4 regions of the Enterobacter sp. UPMP2061 genome follow, and region 3 is predicted to be linked to each of the others. Evidence: predicted binding sites of a transcription regulator. Region 3 holds the regulator's gene; each other region holds the start of a gene.

Region 1 (4,337 bases), on a different contig from region 3:
GACGGCGCGCGTGGTCGGCGTCGTCAAAAATGCGCTGCATGCGCAGGTCGACGGCCTTGAAACCGTGCTGGCGGCGCTGTGCGATCCGCAGGTCGCCATTGTTTCCCTGACCATCACCGAGAAAGGGTATTGCCACTCCCCGGCAACCGGACAACTGATGTTCGATCATCCGTTAATCGTTGCCGACCTGCAAAACCCCCATCAGCCGAAATCTGCGCCAGGCGTAGTGGTTGAAGCGCTGGCGCGGCGTAAGGCGGCGGGGCTGCCAGCATTCAGCGTGATGTCATGCGATAACATGCCGGAAAACGGCCACGTGATGCGCAATGTCACCTGCGCCTACGCGCGCGCTGTTGACGGCGAACTGGCCGACTGGATTGAAGCGAACGTCACCTTCCCGTCAACCATGGTGGACCGTATTGTGCCCGCCGTCACGGCTGAAACGCTGGATAAAATTGAACAGCTAACCGGCGTACGCGATCCGGCAGGTGTCGCCTGCGAGCCGTTCCGCCAGTGGGTGGTAGAAGATAATTTCGTCGCCGGACGTCCACAGTGGGAAAAGGCAGGTGCGGAACTGGTTTCTGATGTCATTCCGTTTGAAGAGATGAAGCTGCGTATGCTTAACGGCAGCCACTCGTTCCTGGCCTATCTCGGCTACCTGGCCGGTTATCAGCACATTAACGACTGCATGGAAGATGAACATTATCGCGCAGCCGCGCATGCGCTGATGCTGAAAGAGCAGGCGCCGACGCTGAAAGTGAAGGGGGTGGATTTAGCTCACTATGCCGACCAGCTGATCGCACGTTACAGCAATCCGGCCCTGCGTCACCGCACCTGGCAAATCGCCATGGACGGTAGCCAGAAATTGCCGCAGCGGATGCTCGATTCCGTTCGCTGGCACCTTGTCCACCAGAAACCCTTCCCGCTGCTGGCCCTCGGTGTTGCGGGCTGGATGCGTTATGTCGGCGGTGTGGATGAGCAGGGTAACGCGATTGAGGTGAGCGATCCGCAGCTGGCGGTGATTCAGGCGGCGGTAAACGGTAGCGCTGAAGGCAAAAGCCGCGTTAGCGCGCTGTTGGGCATTGAGGCTATTTTCGGTAACGAGCTGCCGAAGGACGCGGTGTTTGTGGCTGCGGTCATGCAGGCCTATCAAACGTTGCTGCAAAAAGGCGCGAAGGCCACGGTTGCTGAGTACGCCTCCCGGCTTTAACGCGATGACATGCCGCCGTCCGCGGCGGCATGTCGGGGCGCAGCTTAGTGCATCCCCAGGCGAATCAGCTCAATCGGTTCGAACTTACCTTCGCATCCTTCGACTTCAACCGTTTTACCACGGCGCACCTGCTCGGCATTAAGGCCGTCGCTGTGGATCGCTTTAATCACGCCGAACTGGCCTGTGCCGCTAATCATGACGCGGCTACCAGTGGTGATTGCATTTCGGTTACGGTCGTATGTCATCATGGTATTTTCTCCTCTCGTACTTATCCGTTACGGCGCTAATTCAACGGCTGCCGTTCACGGGGCACTATTAATACGCCTCTCTTTAACGAAATTATTTGCTTTTGATCAAGCTCACACTTTTTTCTTATTTCATGCAGGCGTTGACGGTTCAGGACACCACTTTACAAAGCGGACAGTTATTTTCCTTAATTGATAGTTTCCGGGTGCAAGTGTTTAGGCTTTGTTTATATCCACAATGTCATTCTGGAGGCAGAAAATAACCCTTCATCGGAAAAGGAGTCAGGCTTATGTATAAGAAAATTTTGATGCCTGTTGATGTGTTTGAAATGGATTTGAGTGATAAAGCGGTACGCCACGCGGTCAACCTCGCGAAGGCGGAAGGCGCGACGATCACCCTGGTCAACATTCTCCCTAACAGCAGCCGTTCGTTACTGCGGGGGTTCAATGCCGATATTAAGAAGTTCGAAGAGTATATGACCGCCGAGTCTGATAAGAAGATGAAGGCGCTGAAACGGCTCTTTGATATGTCCCCGGACAATATTGACTGTGAAGTTCGCTTCGGCAACGTACGCGATGAAATCATCAAGCTCAGCAAAGAGGGGAAATATGATGTCATTGTTATCGGATCAAAAAATCCGAGCATTACAACCCATCTGCTGGGTTCGAATGCTGAAACTATCCTGCGCTACGCCACTATTCCGGTATTAGTGGTCCGCTAATTACTTCGCCGCAACCGAAAGGGGGCGGCGAGGTTTTATTCTTCGCTGAACCACTCGCGGTTTTCCTGACGAATTAACTGAACTGACTCACTAATTTCCTGAAGGTGAAGCGTCATCGCTTTATCTACGGCTTCCACGTCGCGTTTTTTCAGCGCGCTGAAAATATCATGATGCTGGCGCAGCAACATCTCTGGCGGAGAAACATGGTCGAGGCTCATGTAGCGCACGCGGTCGATGGTAGCTTTGATGTTTTCGACGGTATCCCACGCGAGCTGGCACTCGGCGATCTGCGCCAGTTTCTGGTGGAACTCGTCGTCCAGCTGGAAAAAGTCGTTTAACTGTTTGCGGTCGATGGCGATTCGTTGCTGATGCAGGTTTTGCTCCAGCAGGTAGCACTGGTTATCGTTGATGAGCGACGCGGCGCGACGCACCACGGCGCACTCGATGGCCTGGCGAACAAAACAGCCATTCCGTACCTGCGAAAGCGAAATTTTATTTACATAGCTGCCGCGCTGAGGGCGGATCTGAATAAGGCCGTTTTCTGCAAGCTTAATAAACGCCTCACGTACGGGCTGACGGGAAACGTCAAAACGTACCGAAACCTCTTTTTCTGAGAGTGGCGTTCCCGGTGGGATCAGGCAGCGAACAATATCACGGCGTAAGATGCGATATATTTGCTGATTAACGGGCTGGGTAGGATTAAGTTGCGATTCAGCGGCCATGGGTTGTGATTTCTCAGAGAGTTAACCTGAACATACTACCATTCTTTTCCCTGCCATCACATACCCGGCCCGCAGGCCGGGCAGGGTAAATTAACCGCGATGCACGCTGAGTCCGGCATAGGTCTGGCTGACGGGCATCATCTCAACCGTATTGATGTTGACATGCTTCGGCAGGGTCGCGACCCACCAGACGGTTTCGGTGATATCTTCCGGCGTCAGCGCATTCGCGTTTTCATAGGTATTATCCGCTTTCGCGTCGTCGCCTTTGAAACGCACGTTGGAGAATTCAGTTCCGCCTACCAGACCCGGTTCAACATCGGTCACGCGGATCGCGGTTCCGTGCAGGTCGGTGCGCAGGTTCAGGCTGAACTGGCGGACAAAGGCTTTGGTCGCGCCATAGACGTTGCCGCCCGCGTAAGGCCAGCTTCCGGCGGTGGAACCGATGTTAATGATATGGCCACGGTTACGTTCAACCATGCCCGGCAGCACGGCGCGGGTCATGTACACCAGCCCTTTGTTGTTGGTGTCGATCATGTTTTCCCAGTCTTCCACGCTGGCTTTGTGGGCAGGCTCCATGCCCAGCGCCAGGCCGGCGTTATTGACCAGCACGTCAATTTCACGCCATTCGGCAGGCAGGTTGGCAATCATCTCTTCAATGGCGGCGCGGTTGCGCACGTCCAGCTGTGCGGTCAGAATGCTGTCACCCAGCTCGTCTTTTAGCTCCTGCAAACGCTCCTGACGGCGCCCTGTTGCAATCACTTTGTGTCCGTTGGCGACGAAGCGACGCGTGATGCTTTCACCAAAACCCGCTGTCGCCCCGGTAACTAAAATAATCATCTCACTGTTCCTCAACGCTTTTTGTGTTGTACTAACATAGCACGCTCTCCGGCACGTCGTTAAGGCAACATTTGTATGACGCCATTGCAGGCCGGCGCAGGCTGGCCTACTCTGGGGAGAAATACCGTGCTCAGGAGTAAACGATGTCGGTCAACAATCCTTTTTTTGAAATTAGCCTGTTGCCTTATCAGGCGCCTCGTTTTGATGCGATTAACGACAGCCATTATCGTCCGGCATTTGATGAAGCAATGCGCCTGAAGCGTGCAGACATTGACGCGATTATCGCGCAGCGCGCCGCGCCGGACTTCGACAATACCGTGCTGGCGCTGGAAAAGAGCGGGGCCATGCTGTCGCGCGTGAGCAGCGTGTTCTTTGCCATGACGTCCGCACACACCAACGATGATCTTCAGGGGCTGGACGAGCAGTTCTCCACCGAACTGGCCGGGCTGGCGAACGATATCTGGCTAAACGATACGCTTTTCGCCCGCGTGGAAGCCGTCTGGCAGGATCGCGAGGCGCTGGATGCCGAATCCCGACGACTGACGGAGGAGATGTATCAGCACTTTGTTCTTGCGGGCGCGCGTCTGAACGCCGATGAAAAAGC
Region 2 (4,337 bases), on a different contig from region 3:
TGGACGGTTTGCTGCATGGTCGCACCAAGAAACTCCATGTTTCCGCCGAAGTACCAGGTTCCGCCCACGCCGCGCGCAATTGCGCCTACGTTAAAATGGGAAAGGTCAGCGCGGGCGCAGGCAGCCGCAAGGGGCAGCAGGGCGAAAGCCAGCGCGTCTTCGTCCAGCCCCGTTGCCTGTTTAAGGGCCGTGACCTGATCTGCCGTCAGCAGGGCGGGGAAATGCGCATCCGCCAGAACCGGAGCCAGGGCTGATTGCAAATTCTCTGCAAGCTGAGAGAAAGCAGCTTGAAAACGTGGATGCATGACGTTGCCTCATCAAGGTTAATGGATCGGTAGTGTACGGAGCCGTACGGCCTTTATATGTGATCCAAATCTCATTATGTGTGCAACTTATGAAATGAAAATGAAATTTGCGCGACGCATCGCAAATTTTAGCCCATGACTGCCAGAATAATCGGGAAGATAAACGGCGCGACCAGGGAAGTGATAATCCCGCAGATCACCAGCGCCAGCGAGCTGAATGCCCCTTCCTGATAATCCAGTTCCGCGCAGCGTGCGGTGCCCAGCGCGTGCGAGGCGGTACCCATCGCCAGACCGCGTGCCGCTTTGGTCCGAATTTTCATGATATTCAGCAGAGTATGACCAAACACCGCGCCCAGGATACCGACAAAAATCACGCACACGGCGCTGATGGCCGGAATGCCCCCGATGCTGCCGCCCACGGCCATGGCAATCGGCGTGGTGACGGATTTAGGCAGGATAGAGGCGGCGATCTGCGGCGACGCGCCCATCAATAAGGCCACCGAGGTACCGGTGATCATCGCAACAAGGCTACCCACAAAGCAGATGGTAATGATGGATTTCCAGCGCGCGCGGATCTGATGCAGTTGCTCATATAAAGGAAACGCCAGCGCCACCACGGCAGGCTGCAACAAATCGTTGAGGATCTTGCTCCCGGCGAAGTAACGCTCATAAGGAATGCCGGTGAGCAGCAGAAAAGGAATAATCACCACCATGGCGACCAGCAGCGGGTTGAGCAACGGCATTTTGAAACGCACCGCAAGCTTACGCGCAGCAAAGAACACCACCAGGGTTAACGGCAGGGACCACCAGATATTCGCCATCATTTTTTTGTTTTCTCCCCGACGACCTTGCGTTCGCCATGCACAATGTGTGAACTCCAGCTGACGACCAGGAATACCACCAGCGTACTGATGGCGCAGGAGACCACAATCGGGCCGAACTGCGCTTTAAGCACATCGTAATACTGCATCACCCCAACGCCGATAGGCACAAAAAGCAGGGCCATATAGCGAATGAGAACGAAGCACCCCGGATTAACCCATTTCGCGGGCAGCACCTGTAATGCCAGTAGCACAAACAGGATCAGCATGCCGATAATGCTGCCGGGTATCGTAATCGGCAGCAGCGAAGCGATAAAAATGCCGGCGTACAGGCAGGCATAAATGAGGACGAAGGCGCGAAGGTATTGCCAGATAGTATTCAGTGAGTTGCTCATGGTGAAAGTCCTTGCTGAGACGTATTCATCATACAATTAAACCTGAAAATGTGCCACGGATCACATCATGAATTTTGGGCATACCAGACATTCCGGAATGGAACGCCGGGCTTTCAACATACATAGAGAGCAGCTACTATAGCGCGTCTTTTTTCACAGGTACTCAGAATGCGTGTTTTACTGGCCCCGATGGAAGGCGTGCTCGACTCTCTCGTGCGCGAGCTGCTTACCGAGGTGAACGATTACGATCTCTGCGTGACGGAGTTCCTGCGCGTGGTCGATATGTTGCTGCCAGAAAAATCATTTTATCGTCTCTGCCCGGAACTGCATCGTCAGAGCCGTACCCCGTCCGGTACGCTGGTGCGTGTCCAGCTGCTCGGCCAGTATCCCGAGTGGCTGGCTGAAAACGCCGCCCGCGCGGTAGCGCTTGGTTCGTACGGCGTCGATCTTAACTGCGGCTGTCCGTCAAAGCTGGTCAACGGCAGCGGCGGGGGGGCGACGCTACTTAAAGATCCGGAGCTGATTTATCGCGGCGCAAAGGCCATGCGTGAGGCGGTGCCATCGCACCTGCCGGTGACGGTCAAAGTGCGTCTGGGATGGGACAGCGGCGATAAGCAGTTTGAAATTGCTGACGCGGTGCAGCAGGCGGGCGCCACCGAGCTGGTGGTGCACGGGCGAACCAAAGAGGATGGTTATAAAGCCGAGCGCATTAACTGGCAGGCGATTGGCGAGATCCGCAAACGGCTTACGATCCCGGTGATTGCCAACGGCGAAATCTGGGATTACGAGAGCGCACAGGCCTGCCTCAAAGAGACCGGGTGTAATGCCGTGATGATTGGCCGCGGTGCGCTGAACGTGCCGAACCTCAGCCGGGTGGTGAAATATAATGAGCCGCGGATGCCGTGGGCGGATGTGGTGAAACTACTGCAAAAATACACGCGGCTGGAAAAGCAGGGCGATACCGGCTTGTATCACGTCGCGCGCATTAAGCAGTGGCTGAGTTATTTGCGTAAAGAGTACGACGACGCGCTGGGATTATTTCAGGAGATCCGTACGCTACAGACGTCTGCGGATATTGCCCGGGTGATCCAGTCAAAATCCTGAGCGAAGTGTGAAGTGTTTGCCCGGCGTGGAGCCGGGCAACAGAATCAGAAAATCATCTTGAATACGCCGGTTACCACCAGCAGCCCTATCAGAAATATAATCAAAATAACCCACAATAATATTTTCATTCGCCTCTCCTGCGTATGTCTGTCGAAGTAAGTGTAGCAGCCAATTCATAATTAGCATGAATACATGAAATTAAATCATTGTCTTGGAGAATAAATTTCCGGATATGAAAATGTATAACAATATGCGGATTGCCACGCGTTACTAAAAAACGGAACGTCAGTAAGCGTAAGTTGCGCCTTTATTTTTTTGAGTTTATGGCGTAATGAAACGTTCTCTTACTTTATCTCTGAGTGCTCCTCTTGTTTTTATGCTGGTCGCCTGCGCGCCGGAACATGCCACGGTGTCTCCAGTAAAAACGCAAGCCGCCGCCGCAGCTGTAAATACCCAACTGCGTCATGCCGACTGGCCAAAAAGCGAATGGTGGAAAGACTTTAACGACCCCCAGCTCAACGCGCTGATCGACAAAGCGCTGGCGGATGCGCCGGATATGCAAATTGCCCGTCAGCGTATCACCCTGGCGGAAGCACAGGCGAAAGCCGCTGTCGCTGCTGAGGGTCCACAGCTGGATTTTTCCGCAGATGTTGAACGGCAAAAAATGTCGGCAGAGGGGCTGATGGGTCCATTTGCGCTGACCGATCCGGCGGCGGGGACAACCGGCCCCTGGTACACCAACGGCACCTTTGGTCTGACGGCGGGTTGGGATCTGGATTTATGGGGTAAAAACCGCGCCCAAATTGAGGCCCGCATCGGTCAGGTGAATGCGCAAAAAGCGGAGCTGGAGCAGACCCGCCAGCTGCTCGCCAGCAGCGTCGCGCGGCTGTACTGGGACTGGCAGACCGAGGCCGCGGTGGGTGACGTACTCGCGCAAATCAAACGGGAACAGGAAAATATCATCGGTGCCGATCGCGAGCTTTATCAGCACGGCATTACCTCCTCGGTGGAAGGCGTTGAAACGGATATTAATGCCAGCAAAACCGATGAACAGCTCGCTGACGTGCATGGCAAAATGAAGGTCATTGAGGCGCGTCTGAATGCGTTGACCCATACCCCTTCAGTCACGCTCGCCCGGCATGCCTTACCTGATGCAGAGGCGTCGCTGCCGTCAACGCTCGGTTATGAACTGCTGGCTCGGCGCCCGGATTTGCAGGAGGCGCACTGGTATATCGAAGCATCCATGAGCGAAGTGGATGCCGCCAGAGCCGCGTTCTACCCTGACATCAATTTGATGGCATTCTTGCAGCAGGATGCATTGCACCTGAGTGACCTGTTCCGCTCATCTGCGCAGCAAATGGGCGTAACCGCCGGGCTGACGCTGCCAATTTTTGACAGCGGTCGGTTGAATGCGAACCTGGATATCGCCCAGGCGCAAAACAACCTCTCCGTGGCGAACTACAACAAGGCCGTGGTAGATGCCGTAAACCAGGTTGCCCGGACGGCCAGCGAAGTGGAAACGCTGACCGCCAAAAATCAGCACCAGCAGCAGATCGAAAAAGATGCGGCGCGCGTCGTTGCGCTGGCACAGGCGCGTTTCAGCGCCGGGATCATTGCCGGCTCCCGGGTGAGTGAAGCAAAAATTCCGGCGCTCAAAGAGCGTATTACCGGGTTGATGCTGAAAGGTCAGTACGTGGATGCCACGCTCCAGC
Region 3 (4,337 bases):
CGAGCGCGTCGTGGGCGTTCTGCCTGAGCAGCCCGCTTTGCCACTGCGGCCACAGCCAGACCATGCCGCCAAAGGCGATCAGGCAGCCAATTAGCGTATCGACCAGCCGGGCAATAATAAACTGTTCCCCGTTAAGCGTGAGCAGTTGCAGGGTATACACCGCCGTCACCGTAAAGCCCACCATCGCCCAGCCGTAGTTTTTGCGGATGATCAGGTAGCTCACCAGCGTGATTGCCAGCATACCGGCCAGGGTATAGCCTTCCGGCACGTGGAAGTGCAGCGTCACGCCCGCGATAATCAGCCCCGCCATCGTACCGCCCGCCCGATGCAGAATGCGCACCCGCGTGGCGCCATAGCCGTTCTGGGTGACAAACAGCACGGTCATTAAGATCCAGTAGGGTTTCGGCAGGTGCAGGGCCATTCCCATCAGGCTGGCGATGCTCAGCATCACACTGATCCGCGCGGCATTGCGCAGGGCGGAAGATTTCAGTGATAGATAGCTTTTGAGCGCGGGCAGCAGCGGCAGCCGTTTTTGCTTATCGGCCATCAGGTCCCGGGCATAAAGCGGGCGCTGGGTGCGTAACACCCGGGCGATGCGGCTGAAATGCCAGGCAGCAAATTGCCCGACCGGGTTATCCGCGTGCTGACGCGCAATCTTTTCCAGCGCGCCGAGCTGTTTGTCCATGTTAAAGCGCGTCGGATAGCGGTGATAGAGGATATCGTCAGCCAGCACCCGCAGGCGGGCTGCGACGGTCTGCGCGTTCCAGCGGATCACCGCTTCCGCATGGCTGCGCTCCACCAGCTTTTGCACCTCTTCCGGATTATGAAGGCTGACGGAGATATGCTCCTGCAAATCCAGCCCGACCTGGAAGGTTCGCAGCAGCCGCTTGTATTCATGATTTTTGTTGGCGGCAAGCATGTGCAACTGCTGATAGCACTGGCTGATCAGATCCACCACTTTTTGCTGGCGCGCCAGCAGCGGCGGCAGGGATTTTTCCGGGTCGGTATGTTGAGTGAGCAGGGTGTATTTTGCTTCACAGTATTCAGCAAGCTGCACGTAGAGCAGGCTCAGGGATTCGCGCAGCGGCTGTTCCCGCCACAGCCAGAACCAGAACCAGTTAAACAGCCCGTACCACAGCGTGCCGAGGGCGTAGATCAGCAATGGCTCCCACACCGGCATATTGCCCGCAAGGCTTAAGGTGAAGATGGCGGCAATCAGCGACGCGGGAAGCAGGCGGGCGTGCAGCGAGCTGATTTCGGCGGTGACGCCGAGCGTCATCGCCAGCACGGTCAGGATCAACGGCAGAGGAATGTCGCGGGCCAGTAAGAGTTGTACGGCAAGGCTACAGCCGGCAAACAGGCAGCCGCCAATAATCAGACGTTTAAAAAAGCGTTTATGCGGCGTATCCAGACCGGCAATGTTGCAGCAGGCGGGCACGAGGGAAAACAGCAGGCCTTGCTGAAGATGTCCGAGGATCAGGCCCACGGCCACGGGAAGACACAGCACCAGCGTTTGTCGTAGTGCGTAGTTAACTTCCGGGTGATAGATCAGCCTGCGCCACATGAGGAGTAGAGACAAAAACGGCGTGCCACCCTGCGGCGGCACGCCGTTTGACCGAAATTAACGGGTTCCGTAGACCACGATAGTTTTACCGTGGGCAGAGATCAGGTTCTGGTCTTCCAGCATCTTCAGGATACGGCCCACTGTTTCACGGGAGCAGCCGACGATCTGACCGATTTCCTGACGGGTAATTTTAATTTGCATACCGTCAGGGTGGGTCATGGCGTCTGGCTGTTTCGCCAGGTTCAACAGCGTCTGCGCGATACGACCGGTCACGTCCAGGAAGGCGAGGTTACCCACCTTCTCAGAGGTCACTTGCAGACGGCGTGCCATCTGGGAAGAAAGACGCATCAGGATGTCAGGGTTGACCTGAATCAGCTGACGGAATTTCTTGTAAGAAATTTCAGCCACTTCACATGCTGTTTTTGCACGAACCCAGGCGCTACGTTCCTGGCCTTCTTCAAACAGGCCCAGTTCACCGATAAAATCGCCCTGGTTCAGATAAGAAAGGATCATCTCTTTCCCTTCTTCATCTTTGATCAGCACGGCCACCGAGCCTTTAACGATGTAATACAACGTTTCCGCTTTTTCACCCTGGTGAATCAGCGTGCTCTTTGATGGGTACTTATGAATGTGGCAATGAGACAAGAACCATTCGAGAGTCGGGTCTGTTTGCGGTTTGCCAAGCACCATGCGCTGTTATCCTCTGTTATAAGCTGTCACCAGAGTCATAAGATGCATCCGGACTCTGGGGTTGCAATCGAATTCTTACCCATACCTGGGAAGTCGGCTGTCGTAACGTTTCGCAGCCAGTAAAGTTTGATGTCCTCTGCATACATGTGTAACGTCAATGTATTACTGTAGCATCCAGAGTGTTTTAGCATAGCTTTCGCCGCGTGTCTCCTGGTGTCTCGCTTCAGCATGACGCAGGTCGCCTTCCGTTGCGAGAAATGTAACGTACACGTAATCTGTCATAAAAAATGCAACGTTGGAGTGAGTGAATATGCAAGCGCGTGTGAAATGGGTTGAAGGGTTAACGTTCCTGGGCGAGTCTGCTTCTGGGCACCAGGTTTTGATGGATGGCAACTCCGGCGATAAAGCGCCAAGCCCAATGGAAATGGTGCTGATGGCGGCGGGGGGATGCAGCGCGATCGACGTGGTGTCGATCCTGCAAAAAGGCCGTCATGACGTGACCGATTGTGAAGTGAAGCTGACGTCAGAACGTCGCGAAGAGGCGCCACGCCTGTTCACGCATATTAATCTGCACTTTATCGTCACCGGCAAAGAACTGAAGGATGCGGCGGTCTCGCGTGCGGTTGACCTGTCTGCGGAGAAATACTGCTCTGTGGCGCTAATGCTGGAGAAAGCGGTAAAAATCACCCATTCGTATGAAGTGATCGCGGCTTAATTTTTTGGCGGGTGGCGCTGCGCTGACCCGCCCTACAAAAGCACGCCCGTAGGCCGGATAAGCGAAGCGCCATCCGGCAACAGGCGTCACGCGATCTGCTTTCCTTCCATCAGCCGCTGCACCAGCGGTGTCATGATCAGCTCCATTGCCAGCCCCATTTTTCCGCCCGGCACCACTAACGTATTCATGTGCGAAATAAACGAACCCTGTAGCATCGCCAGCAGCCAGGGGTAATCAATGCCTTCCAGGTTGCGGAAGTGGATCACCACAAAGCTCTCGTCCAGCGACGGGATGCTTTTTGCAGCGAACGGGTTGGAGGTGTCCACGGTGGGGACGCGCTGGAAGTTAATGTGGGTTCGGGAGAACTGCGGCGTCAGGAAGTTGATGTAATCTTCCATGGAGCGCACCACCGAGTCCATGACCGCCTCTCGCGAATGGCCGCGCTCGCTCATGTCACGCGTCAGCTTCTGGATCCACTCAAGGTTAACAATCGGCACCACCCCCACCAGCAAATCCACGTGGCGCGCCACGTCGTGCTGAGGCGTCACCACGCCGCCGTGCAATCCTTCGTAAAACAGCACGTCAGTCGGTTCCGGCAGCGGCTGCCAGGGCGTGAACGTGCCGGGGACCTGGTTCCAGGGCACGGCTTCATCGTAGGTGTGGAGATACTTGCGGGACTGCCCGGTACCGCTTTGCCCGTATTCACGGAAGGTTTGCTCCAGCAGGCCGAAGTCATTCGCCTCCGGGCCGAAGTAGCTGATGTGTTTACCCAGATCGCGCGCCTTGCGGATGGCCATATCCATCTCCGGGCGCGTGTAGCGGTGAAAGCTGTCGCCTTCTACCTCTGCCGCCCGTAAGTTAAGCTGGGCGAAGATCTTGCGGAAGGCGAGGCTGGTGGTAGTGGTTCCCGCCCCACTCGAACCCGTAACGGCAATAACCGGATGTCTGGCAGACATAGCAACTCCCTGACTGGAAAAGTGTAAAGATCAGCCGTGAAACGCGTTGCGGGGCATGATATTGACCGTCTCATGCAGTTCGGACCATACCAGCACCACGTCGCCGCTTTTAAGCTGGCGCTTAACATCGTTGACCTTTTGTTCAAGCGAACGTTCATGTTCACCATAATCGGTGCCTTCGCGCAAGACAAAGCTTTCAATCAGATTATCGAGCGTGTCGGGAGAGAGATCCTGCCAGGGAATAATCATTATTTACCGTCCAGATAAGCCGTTAACCAGTCGGGAATACGCGTCTCAAGCCACATTTTTGGCCGACGCAGCGTGCCGCCGACAAAGCCGACGTGTCCGCCGAATTGGGTGAGCTGATACTCCACGTTGGCCGGCAGATGATCGGGCGCCGGAATCGAGTGGT
Region 4 (4,337 bases), on a different contig from region 3:
TCGATAAAGGTATCGCCAAGTCCGCTCACCTTAACGGCCTGAATGTCGCCTACGTTGAAATAGGTGTGCAGGGCGGACGTTGTTTCGAATTCGCCGTGCGCTTCCAGTTCAATTTCGCAGGTTTTACCCAGCTTGAAGCGGGCATACAGGGTGAACTCATGTGGCCACAGGGCGCGCGTTTCATCATTCGCCTGGAGTTCAAAGGTCAACACCGCACCGTTTTCATCTTCGTTGTGGGCTTTCAGCGTCCACTGCTGGTTACGGGCGAAACCGTGTGAGGGTAAACCCTGCTGCGCTGACGGGCCAAACCATGGCCAGCAGATCGGTACGCCGCCGCGGATCGCCGCCCCTTTTTTGAACGAGGTGGCCTCGCTCAGCCACAGGCCTTCTTCTTCACCTTCTGGTTTCCAGGAGAGCAGATGGGCGCCATTGAGTGCTACGGAGGCTTTAACGCGCGGATGATCAACAACGATGATATCAGCACCGTCGATCTGACGGCGGGAGAGCACAGGGGTAAGTTGTTCGACTACCGGAAGTGCAAAAATTTTATTAATCATTAAGCAATCCTCTGTCTAAAAACAATAAAAAAGGCGACCGAAGTCGCCTTTTAGGATCAAGCACTCATCTCAACTTATTTGGAGATGTGAGCGATCAGGTCCAGTACTTTGTTAGAGTAGCCAGTTTCGTTGTCGTACCAGGAAACCAGTTTCACGAAGTTGTCGTTCAGTGCGATACCTGCTTTAGCATCGAACACGGAAGTGCACACTTCGCCGTTGAAATCGGTAGATACAACGTCGTCTTCGGTGTAACCCAGAACGCCTTTCATTGGGCCTTCGGAAGCAGCTTTGATTGCTTTCTTAATTTCTTCATAAGAAGCAGCTTTTTCCAGACGAACGGTCAGGTCAACAACGGATACGTTAGGAGTTGGAACGCGGAACGCCATACCAGTCAGTTTGCCATTCAGTTCTGGCAGTACTTTACCTACTGCTTTAGCAGCACCGGTAGAAGATGGGATGATGTTCTGAGCCGCGCCACGGCCGCCGCGCCAGTCTTTGTGAGACGGGCCATCAACGGTTTTCTGAGTAGCGGTGGTTGCGTGAACGGTAGTCATCAGACCTTCGATGATGCCGAAGTTGTCGTTGATAACTTTAGCCAGCGGTGCCAGGCAGTTGGTGGTGCAGGATGCGTTGGAAACGATGTCCTGGCCAGCGTAAGTTTCGAAGTTTGCACCGCGAACGAACATTGGGGTGTTGTCTTTGGAAGGACCAGTCAGAACAACTTTCTTCGCACCCGCAGTGATGTGTTTACGTGCAGTTTCGTCGGTCAGGAAGATACCGGTAGCTTCAGCTACAACGTCAACACCGATTTCGTTCCATTTCAGGTTAGCTGGGTCTTTCTCAGCAGTAACGCGGATGGTTTTGCCATTAACAACCAGGTGGCCGTCTTTCACTTCAACGGTGCCGTCGAAACGACCGTGAGTTGAGTCGTACTTCAGCATGTACGCCATGTATTCAGCGTCCAGGAGATCGTTGATACCAACGATTTCGATGTCAGAACGTTTCTGAGCAGCACGGAAAACAATACGGCCGATACGGCCAAAACCGTTGATACCTACTTTGATAGTCATATATTCCACCAGCTATTTGTTAGTGAATAAAAGGTTGCCTGTAAAATTACAAAAACCTTACGCAGCGTCAAGCGGAATCGTGTCAATCATTGCGACAAATCAATCCTGTGACTAACGTTTGTGCGACTGACTCGCCTCACTTTCCCTTTGAGCTAGCAACCACATGGGGGCTGCGCCCGGAATTTTAAAGGCCTCGCAGGATTAAAATGTGAAATTGATCACAATTGCCTGACCGCCTTTTCGCGACACATAAGTTTAGAACAAAAGTGCACGCGCGGGTGTTAATGTTTTGTTAGAATCTGGGTTAAAAGATGTCTGTTTCAACAGCGAGATGTAAGCATATGTCGAACCAACGTAACCCCGACGATTTGAAAAAAAACCTTACAGAGATGCAGTTTTACGTGACGCAAAATCACGGCACAGAACCGCCGTTTTCCGGGCGTTTGCTGCACAATAAACGGGAAGGCGTCTACCACTGCCTGGTGTGTGATGCACCGCTGTTTAACTCCCAGACGAAGTACGATTCTGGCTGCGGCTGGCCGAGCTTTTACGAGCCTGTCAGCGATGATGCGATCCGCTACCTGACGGACACCTCGCACGGCATGGTGCGCACCGAAATTCGCTGCGGGAACTGTGACGCCCATCTCGGGCATGTCTTCCCGGATGGCCCGCAGCCGACGGGGGAGCGTTTCTGCGTAAATTCGGCTTCCATGAGCTTTACCGATGATGAAAACGGCGACCAGACCAAGGGTTGAAAAAACGATTCAGCAAATTATTCCTTTGAAAGGGAGAGATCATGAATATTGATGACATGATTGCAGGTATGACCCCGGAGGTTTATCAGCGTCTGGTAACGGCCGTTGAGCTGGGAAAATGGCCGGACGGTGTGGCGCTCACACCTGAGCAAAAAGAGAACAGTTTGCAGCTGGTGATGCTGTGGCAGGCGCGTCACAATACCGACGCCCAGCACATGACCATCGACACTAACGGTCAGATGGTGATGAAAAGCAAGCGCGAGCTGAAAGAAGAGTTCGGCATCGCGCCGAAGCCGATTGCGACCTTCAAATAAAGCTCCCATGTAGGCCGGGTAAGCGCTAGCGCCACCCGGCACACTACATCTTAGTGCGGGATCCCAAGCGACTCCGCCAGCTGTTTCGCGAGCTGGTTTTCGTCGTCAGCCCCATACTCCCAGAACATGGCGCCAGCCAGACCTTTCTCCTTAATGTAATCCGCTTTGATCGCCACGGAGCGTGGGTTCTCATAGGAAATCGCAAACAGCGCCTTCCCGTCGGCGGATTTCACCGACAGCCACGGCACCTTCGCCTGTTCGTCCCAGTGCTCGGTAAAGCGTTTCTGCGGATCGTTCAGCAGCTTGCGGACGATATCGTTGTATTTCACATAGGTATCTTTGGTCAGATCATAGCCAAGCGATTTGAACAGGCCCAGTTCCTGCGGCCCGAAGTAGGGCTGCGTCACCGGATTGTTCTGCGCGTCCGATTTGCTCCAGTCGATACCCGGTTCAACGGCGCGCTTCGGCACGCGCCCATAGAAACCAATTCCGAGGTTCATCTGCTGCGGCTTCAGCCCGGCGGCCAGATAGTTATTCACCACAAAATCGACGCTGTACTTGTCTGCGGCAGCCACCGTTGGCCAGGCGCTGGAGTCATACAGATTCGCGTTAAAATACTGAGTACCGTACGCCATGTCGTAGGTCATCAGGTTGATGTAATCGAGCAGGGGGGCAATGGCTTTCACATCCACCCAGCTTTTCGGACTTTCCGCATTCGCGCCCACCGCAATCGTGACCAGCTTTTTCTTACCAAACGCGTCACGCATCTCTTTTAACAGCGCGGTGAAATTATCCCGGTCGTCAGGGGTGCTCTCGACCAGTCCCCACGCGCCGTTGACCGGATATTCCCAGTCCAGGTCGATCCCGTCCAGGCCGTATTTACTGACGATCTCCTGCGCGGAGCGAATAAATACCGCGCGACTCTCTTTGGTTGCCGCTGCGCCAGAAAAACCACGCGCCCCCCAGCCGCCAACGGAAAGCAGGACTTTCAGGTTCGGGTTTTGTTTACGAAGCTGAGGAAGTAACGCCAGATCGGATGCCACCTTAGGTGATAACCAGATTTGATGCAGTTTTGCCGGATCTTTCAGCGCGGCGTTGGTTTCGTCTTTCTCGTTGTTATAGACCAGACCAAACGAGTAGTTGAGGTGGGTGATCTGGCGGACGTCCAGTTTATTAATATCGCCACCCGGTCCGGCGGTAACATCGCCACCCCCATTGAAGTAACCCACGGACATCAGGGGCGCGGCGGAAGCCAGTGACGCGCAAAGCAAGGGTAATGCTGCCAGCAAGGGCAAACGTTTCATATAATTTCCTCTTTGACTGAACAAAAATAACCACGCCACAGAAAAGGCGTGGCGAAAAAACAGCCTGAAGAGAATAGCATCGCCGTTTCGCTTGTGATGCGAGGGAGTTCACTTTATGGGGATTGGGGAAGAAATGCCGGGTGGCGCTGACGCTTACCCGGTCTACAAAACCAGAGAAAGTAGGCCGGGTAAGGCGAAGCCGCCACCCGGCTAAAAAAGCTTACGCCTGCGTCTCCAGCCAGTCAGCCAGCGTATACAGCGTTGCGCCTTCTGCGGCCATATCCATAAACGCCTGAGCGCTGTCATGCGGCTGAATATTCACCCCGCGACAGCCGTC

The links. Region 3 encodes CRP, which controls carbon source genes, mostly activating them, when cyclic AMP is high. Its sites were predicted from a motif close to ATGTGANNNNNNTCACAT; they were not measured.
Region 1: ydfZ (putative selenium delivery protein YdfZ) is a predicted target of CRP. The motif match lies at 1,555-1,572, and genes of this name have one in related genera.
Region 2: ACWKXX_RS07265 (CidA/LrgA family protein) is a predicted target of CRP. The motif match lies at 1,570-1,587, and genes of this name have one in related genera.
Region 4: msrB (peptide-methionine (R)-S-oxide reductase MsrB) is a predicted target of CRP. The motif match lies at 1,834-1,851, and genes of this name have one in related genera.

What each region holds. Positions count from the first base shown of each region.
Region 1 covers NZ_JBSKJP010000014.1:33,957-38,293, forward strand. Annotated here, with positions in the region: gene ACWKXX_RS19725 (mannitol dehydrogenase family protein) at 1-1,207, shown strand, start outside; gene ydfZ (putative selenium delivery protein YdfZ) at 1,252-1,455, opposite strand; gene ACWKXX_RS19735 (universal stress protein) at 1,743-2,174, shown strand; gene ACWKXX_RS19740 (GntR family transcriptional regulator) at 2,210-2,896, opposite strand; gene ydfG (bifunctional NADP-dependent 3-hydroxy acid dehydrogenase/3-hydroxypropionate dehydrogenase YdfG) at 2,987-3,733, opposite strand; gene dcp (peptidyl-dipeptidase Dcp) at 3,877-4,337, shown strand, end outside.
Region 2 covers NZ_JBSKJP010000002.1:367,185-371,521, forward strand. Annotated here, with positions in the region: gene cdd (cytidine deaminase) at 1-305, opposite strand, end outside; gene ACWKXX_RS07260 (CidB/LrgB family autolysis modulator) at 434-1,129, opposite strand; gene ACWKXX_RS07265 (CidA/LrgA family protein) at 1,126-1,521, opposite strand; gene dusC (tRNA dihydrouridine(16) synthase DusC) at 1,690-2,625, shown strand; gene yohP (small membrane protein YohP) at 2,670-2,753, opposite strand; gene mdtQ (multidrug resistance outer membrane protein MdtQ) at 2,957-4,337, shown strand, end outside.
Region 3 covers NZ_JBSKJP010000008.1:21,619-25,955, reverse strand. Annotated here, with positions in the region: gene ACWKXX_RS15565 (YccS/YhfK family putative transporter) at 1-1,564, opposite strand, end outside; gene crp (cAMP-activated global transcriptional regulator CRP) at 1,622-2,254, opposite strand; gene ACWKXX_RS15555 (OsmC family protein) at 2,565-2,969, shown strand; gene ACWKXX_RS15550 (phosphoribulokinase) at 3,056-3,925, opposite strand; gene ACWKXX_RS15545 (YheU family protein) at 3,956-4,174, opposite strand; gene ACWKXX_RS15540 (hydrolase) at 4,174-4,337, opposite strand, start outside.
Region 4 covers NZ_JBSKJP010000001.1:930,072-934,408, forward strand. Annotated here, with positions in the region: gene ACWKXX_RS04500 (D-hexose-6-phosphate mutarotase) at 1-557, opposite strand, end outside; gene gapA (glyceraldehyde-3-phosphate dehydrogenase) at 632-1,627, opposite strand; gene msrB (peptide-methionine (R)-S-oxide reductase MsrB) at 1,969-2,382, shown strand; gene ACWKXX_RS04515 (YeaC family protein) at 2,424-2,696, shown strand; gene ACWKXX_RS04520 (glycoside hydrolase family 18 protein) at 2,747-4,000, opposite strand; gene pncA (bifunctional nicotinamidase/pyrazinamidase) at 4,221-4,337, opposite strand, start outside.